One region of the Pseudomonas sp. IT-P74 genome, then DNA from elsewhere that is predicted to be linked to it. Evidence: predicted binding sites of a transcription regulator. Region 1 holds the regulator's gene; each other region holds the start of a gene.
The links. Region 1 encodes sigma-54, which starts transcription at its own class of promoters, with help from an activator protein. Its sites were predicted from a motif close to ANTGGCATNNANNTTGCTNT; they were not measured.
Positions count from the first base shown of each region.

Region 2: the regulator sigma-54 is predicted to act here: its motif matches at 966-985, upstream of ACM6J5_RS04900 (CmpA/NrtA family ABC transporter substrate-binding protein).
Region 3: the regulator sigma-54 is predicted to act here: its motif matches at 1,408-1,427, upstream of flgB (flagellar basal body rod protein FlgB).

Region 1 is NZ_CATKQD010000093.1:148,424-150,686, reverse strand. It holds gene ptsN (PTS IIA-like nitrogen regulatory protein PtsN) at 1-69, opposite strand, end outside; gene hpf (ribosome hibernation-promoting factor, HPF/YfiA family) at 82-390, opposite strand; gene ACM6J5_RS28435 (RNA polymerase factor sigma-54) at 465-1,958, opposite strand; gene lptB (LPS export ABC transporter ATP-binding protein) at 2,205-2,263, opposite strand, start outside.
Region 2 is NZ_CATKQD010000005.1:61,350-63,612, forward strand. It holds gene ACM6J5_RS04900 (CmpA/NrtA family ABC transporter substrate-binding protein) at 1-849, opposite strand, end outside; gene ACM6J5_RS04905 (quinone-dependent dihydroorotate dehydrogenase) at 1,078-2,097, shown strand.
Region 3 is NZ_CATKQD010000033.1:393,181-395,443, forward strand. It holds gene flgD (flagellar hook assembly protein FlgD) at 1-495, opposite strand, end outside; gene flgC (flagellar basal body rod protein FlgC) at 511-954, opposite strand; gene flgB (flagellar basal body rod protein FlgB) at 958-1,365, opposite strand; gene cheR (protein-glutamate O-methyltransferase CheR) at 1,732-2,263, opposite strand, start outside.

The DNA of each region.
Region 1 (2,263 bases):
CTTTTTACTGCCTCCCGGCACGTTCACCAGGGAACGGCCGGGGGTCAGGATACTTTCAAGTCGGATCATGGGTAGGGAGTGTTAACGACCGGTTGCGCCCTGGAGGAGGCTCTGGGTCTTTTCCTTATGCTTTTTGAGTTGTTTATCCAGCTTGTCGGTGAGTGCGTCGATCGCGGCGTACATATCGGTATGTTCCGCGTTGGCGACCACTTCATTCCCGGGAATATGCAGCGTGGCTTCGATTTTCTGCTTCAGTTTTTCGACGGTCATCGTGACCTGCACATTAGTGATCTTGTCGAAATGTCGCTCCAATCGTTCGAGTTTTTCGCCGATGTAGGTGCGAAGAGGTTCGGTCACTTCCAGTTGGTGTCCACTGATGTTGACTTGCATACAGCTTCTCCTTCGTTGCCAGTGCATAAAGCGGTAGATCAGATGATCTACCACTGGAACGCTGTGGCGTGGCTCTACATCAACCGCTTGCGTTCGCTCGAAGGCGCGATCCCGAGGGATTCGCGGTACTTGGCGACGGTGCGGCGAGCCACCTGAATGCCTTGTGCCTCCAGTAAACCAGCGATCTTGCTGTCACTCAACGGCTTTTTCTGATTTTCCGCTGCAACCAGTTTTTTGATGATCGCCCGGATCGCCGTGGACGAGCATTCGCCGCCTTCGGAGGTGCTTACGTGACTGGAGAAAAAGTACTTCAGTTCATAAATGCCCCGGGGGGTGTGCATGAACTTCTGGGTGGTCACCCGTGAAATCGTCGATTCATGCATGCCGACCGCTTCGGCGATGTCATGCAGGACCAGCGGCTTCATGGCTTCGTCGCCATATTCGAGGAACCCGCGCTGATGCTCGACGATCTGGGTGGCAACCTTCATCAGGGTTTCATTGCGGCTTTGCAGGCTCTTGATGAACCAGCGGGCCTCCTGCAACTGATTGCGCATGAAGGTGTTGTCGGCACTGGTGTCGGCGCGGCGCACGAAACCGGCGTATTGGGCATTGACCCGCAGCCGTGGCACCGACTCCTGATTGAGCTCCACCAGCCAGCGCTCGTTGTCCTTGCGCACGATGACGTCAGGAACGACATACTCGGCTTCGGTGGACTCGATCTGCGAGCCCGGGCGCGGGTTGAGGCTCTGGACCAGTTCGATGACCTGGCGCAGTTCGTCTTCCTTGAGCTTCATGCGACGCATCAACTGGCTGTAGTCGCGGCTGCCAAGCAGGTCGATGTAATCGGTGACCAGGCGCTTGGCCTCGGCCAGCCAAGGGGTCTTGGCAGGCAGCTGGCGCAATTGCAGCAGCAGGCATTCGCCCAGGTTGCGGGCGCCGATGCCGGCAGGCTCGAATTGCTGGATGCGGTGCAGGACGGCTTCGATTTCGTCCAGTTCGATGTCCAGTTCCGGGTCGAAGGCTTCGAGGATCTCCTCGAGGGTTTCGTCCAGGTAACCTTGATTGTTGATGCAGTCGATCAGGGTCACGGCGATCAGGCGATCGGTGTCGGACATCGGGGCCAGGTTCAGTTGCCACAGCAAGTGGCTCTGCAGGCTTTCGCCGGCCGATGTGCGGGTGGTGAAGTCCCACTCGTCATCGTCGTTGCTGGGCAGGCTGCTGGCGCTGGTCTGGTAAACGTCTTCCCAGGCAGTATCGACGGGAAGTTCGTTGGGAATGCGTTCGTTCCAGTCGCCTTCCTCAAGGTTATCAACCGTAGGGGCGCTTTCCTGGTAGGAAGGTTCCTGAATATCCGTGTTGGGCTTTTGTTCGGCGTTGTCGGCCAAGGGGTCGGAGTTGTCGAAGTCGTCGCCTTCTTCCTGGCGTTCGAGCATCGGATTGGACTCCAGGGCCTCCTGGATTTCCTGTTGCAGGTCCAGGGTCGACAATTGGAGCAGGCGGATGGCCTGTTGCAGCTGCGGTGTCATCGTCAGCTGCTGGCCCATTCTCAAGACTAGCGATGGTTTCATGGCAGGGGCTTAACACCTTATTCGCCGGCGCACATGCGCCATCCACTACAGGGCGCCGGGGCGCCAAACTTAAGCAAATTATATGCCTGAAACTGAAGGATTTGCCTAGAGCGCTGTAACAATAAAAAACTATAAAGTTGTGTTGCTGCGCTGCCCTTGTCGGGGGCTGACCACGCTTGTCGGCACGAGGCGCTGGTGAGTGGGCCGGTCAGGTGCCCGGGCGACTGCCTGGGCACAGCTCAGCGCTTACAGGCGGAACTCATGGCCCAGATACACTTCCTTGACCAGATCGTTGGCCAGGATGG
Region 2 (2,263 bases), on a different contig from region 1:
CAAGCGTGGTTCGATGCAGTCCAGTGGTGCGTCAAGGTACTGCGCGGCACTGAGCAATTGTGCGGTACTGCGGCGATTCTCGGTGCTTTCTTCGATGAAGCGGCTGGCTTCCAGAACCGCCATCACCAGTACCCGCGCGGTATTGGGGTATTGCTCGACGAACGCACGGGTGCAGCCGAGGACCTTTTCCGGATGATCGGGCCAGATGTTCTGCGTAGTGGCCAGGGTAAAGCCGAGATCCTGCTGTACGGCGCTGGCGGACCAGGGTTCGCCGACGCAAAACCCGTCGATTCGTCCAGCCCGCAGGTGCGCGACCATCTGCGGCGGCGGCACCACCACGCTGTCGACATCCAGCAGCGGGTGTATGCCTTGGCTGGCGAGCCAGTAATACAGCCACATGGCGTGGGTGCCGGTGGGAAACGTCTGGGCGAAGGTGAGTTTTGAGCGAGTTTGGTGCACGTGCCGATCCAGTGCTTCAGGACTGGTCACTCCAAGCGCTTGCAAACCGCGGGACAGGTTGATGCTCTGGCCGTTCTGATTCAGGCCCATCAACACGGCCATGTCGGTCGCGGCCACGCCGCCTATGCCCAGGTGAACGGCGTAAATCAGGCCATAGAGGCTGTGGGCGGCGTCGAGTTCGCCGCTGACCAGTTTGTCCCGCAGGTTGGCCCAGGACGACTGACGCTTGAGGTTCAGGGTCAATCCGTGGGGCTGGGCGAAGCCCTGGGTGGCGGCGACAACCACCGAGGCGCAGTCGCTCAGGGCCATGAAGCCGAGATTGATTTCGGTTTTCTCCGGGGCATCGCTGCCATTGACCCAGGCCAGAGGGCCGGCTGACGGTTCGTTCATCGCGTGTTCACCTTGCAAAAAAAACGTCGTCCCGAGTTCTTGCATGAGCAGGCCGGGGACGACGCCATTGTCTTTGCACCCATTCCGTCGTTGGCATGGGTGTTGGTGCCCAGAGTGGTGCAAGGCATATGCCATTAACCGCTGATTTGATCACGCGCCTCGCTTGCCACCCCGTTGCCCGGCTATAATCGCCGCCTCAATTCGCCGCCAATCGAGTCAAATCCGCCCATGTACACCCTGGCCCGTCAGCTGTTGTTCAAACTCTCCCCGGAAACCTCCCACGATCTGTCCCTGGACCTGATCGGCGCGGGCGGGCGTCTTGGGCTCAACGGCTTGCTGTGCAAGGCCCCGGCGAAGCTGCCGGTGAATGTCATGGGCCTGGACTTTCCGAATCCGGTGGGGCTGGCCGCGGGCCTGGACAAGAACGGCGCGGCCATCGACGGTTTCGCCCAGCTGGGTTTCGGTTTTGTCGAAATCGGTACCATTACGCCGCGTCCGCAGCCGGGCAATCCGAAGCCACGTTTGTTCCGCTTGCCGGAAGCCGAGGCGATCATCAACCGCATGGGCTTCAACAACCTCGGCGTCGATCACCTGCTGGCCCGCGTGGCGGCGGCCAAGTACAAAGGCGTGCTGGGCATCAACATCGGCAAGAACTTCGATACGCCGGTCGAGCGTGCCGTGGACGACTACCTGATCTGCCTGGACAAGGTCTACGCCCACGCCAGCTATGTGACAGTCAACGTCAGTTCGCCGAACACACCGGGCCTGCGCAGCCTGCAATTCGGTGACTCGCTCAAGCAGTTGCTGGCCGATCTGGCCGAACGCCGCGCGGAACTGGCATTGCGTCATGGCAAACATGTACCGCTGGCGATCAAGATTGCGCCGGACATGAACGACGAAGAAACCGCACAAGTTGCGCAAGCGCTGATCGAAACCGGGATGGATGCCGTCATCGCCACCAACACCACCCTGAGCCGCGTAGGCGTCGAAGGCATGGAGCATGGCGAAGAAGCCGGCGGTCTGTCCGGTGCGCCGGTTCGTGACAAGAGCACCCACACCGTGCAAGTGCTGGCGTCGGAGCTGGGCGGGCGTTTGCCGATCATTGCGGCGGGCGGCATTACCGAAGGCAAGCACGCGGCAGAGAAAATCGCCGCAGGCGCGAGCCTGGTGCAGATCTACTCGGGCTTCATCTACAAAGGCCCGGCGCTGATTCGCGAGTCGGTAGACGCCATCGCAGCGCTACGCTGATCCCCTGTAGGAGCGAGCTTGCTCGCGATGGTCGGTAACGATGACGCGTGATTTCTGGATGCACGCGGTGTTCTCGGGTCCATCGCGAGCAAGCTCGCTCCTACAGGGGATTGTTTGGACCAACGAGCAGGCATAAAAAAGGGCTCCATAAAGGAGCCCCTGGGCC
Region 3 (2,263 bases), on a different contig from region 1:
GTTGCCTGCTTTCTGAGCACCCAGGTCGATGGTGCGTACGGTCTTGCCGTCCGCATCAGTGATCTTCAGGGTCGCGGCGGCCACCGACGATGGCACCACCACCGTACCGCTGAGGCTCTTCGACGTGTCGACCACAGCCTTGTCACCGGGTGCAATGACCGAACGCCCCACCAGCGAAGAAGCCTGCAATGCCTGGGACGAGTTGTAGTTGCTGGCCAGCCCGCTCACGGTGTCGTTGAGCGAGGTGATGCCTTCCAGGCTGCTGAACTGCGCCAACTGGGCCACGAAAGCACCGTTGTCTTGCGGCTCCAGCGGGTTCTGGTTTTTCAGCTGGGTCACCAGCAACTGCAGGAATGCATCCTTGCCCAGAGCTTTGTTGCCCGTGGCGCTGCCGGTTGCCGACGCAAGACCATCAGTCGTGGTGGTGGTCTTGACCGAAGAGTTGGCCAGGATGTCCTTGAGGCTCAAACCACTGGTGGAATCGGTAACACTCATCTGAGTCGCCCCTTATCACTGACCGAGGGTCAGGACCTTCTGCATCATGGTTTTGGCGGTGTTCATCATTTCGGCGTTGGTCTGGAACGAACGGCTCGCGGAAATCATGTCGGCCATTTCTTCAACCACGTTGACGTTCGGGTAGTAGACGTAACCCTTGGCATCGGCCGCCGGATGGTTCGGCTCGTAGCGCGCTTCGAGGTTGCTCTGGTCTTCGACCACACCCAGCACCTGCACGCCCTCACCGGCGGCGTCCTGGCTCTGGAACAGCGAGTCGCTGCCGCCGCTCTGCCCGCCCTGGAACATGGTGGCGAATACCGGGTGGCGCGCACGGTAGGTCTGGTCGATGCTCGACGAGACGGTCTCGGCGTTGGCGATGTTCGAAGCGACGGTGTTCAAGCGCGTGGTCTGCGCACTCATGCCGCTACCGGCAATGTTGAAAACACTGGATAGAGACATGGCTTACTCTCCGCGCAGGGCTGACACCAGCCCTTTGAATTTGCTGTTGAGCAGGGTGAAGCTGGCCTGGAAGCCGATCGCGTTTTCCGCGTAGTTCGACTGTTCAAGTTGAGCATCCACGGTGTTCTGGTCGATCGACGGTTGCATCGGCGTGCGATACAGCAACGATTCGTCGCCATTGCCCAGGCCTTCAGCCTCGATATGACGGCTGTTGGTCATGTTCAAGGCGAAGGTGCCGCTTTTGGTTTTCTCGTTCTGCTCGGCGAGCACTTTCGAGAAGTCCAGGTCCCGAGCCTTGTAGTTCGGGGTATCGGCGTTGGCAATGTTATTGGCCAGGACTTCGGCACGCTGGGCGCGGAAGCCCAGGGCTTGTTCGTGGATACCGAGCGCTTTATCGAAGCTGATGCTCATGTCGGGAAACCTTCGGGTGACCTGATTTTTCGTAGGATCAACTTAGCAAGCCCCATGCCAATTCAAAAACCCCCGAAAACCGGGGCTTTCCCGGACATGGCAACGCGGCAATGCCAGAAAAGCGGCAACGGTTTTCCGCCGCATGCCGCTTTTCTGCCGCCTCCTCACCCTTTCAGAACACCACCGGCCACTGTGGGAGCGAGCCTGCTCGCGATAGCGGTTTATCTGGCAACGTTGAGTTCAACTGTCAGGACGCCATCGCGAGCAGGCTCGCTCCTACAGGAGAATGCAGTGCTGGCGAAAAATCAGCAGACAAAAAAACGGGAGCCCCTGAGGACTCCCGTTTTTTTGACAACACCAACAGAATCACTTCGCCTGGTAAATGATCCCCGGGCTGCACTGGACCATCTGGTAATGATCCGGCAAGCCGTTCAGCGCTTCGGAAGCACCGAGGAATAGATAACCGCCCGGCTTCAACGTGCTGTGGATGCGCAACAGGATGTCCTTCTTCACCTCGGCGGAGAAGTAGATCAACACGTTGCGGCAAAACACGATGTCGAACTTGCCGAGGGCCGCATAGCTGTCCAGCAGGTTGAACGAGCGAAATTCCACACGGCTCTTGATCGGTGCCTTGATCGCCCAGCGCCCCGGCCCTTTCGGGTCGAAGTAACGCTGCAGCCGCTCAGGCGACAGACCGCGGCCGATGGCCAGGCTGTCGTACTCGCCGGTCTTGCAGTTGTTCAGCATGGTGCCGGACAGGTCGGTGGCAACAATCTGCACCCCCATCCGCAACTGGCCCATGTTGACCCGTTCGAACTCGTCGATGGACATCGACAGCGAATACGGTTCCTGGCCCGACGAGCACGCTGCCGACCAGATGCGCAGGCGCTGGCCGGGA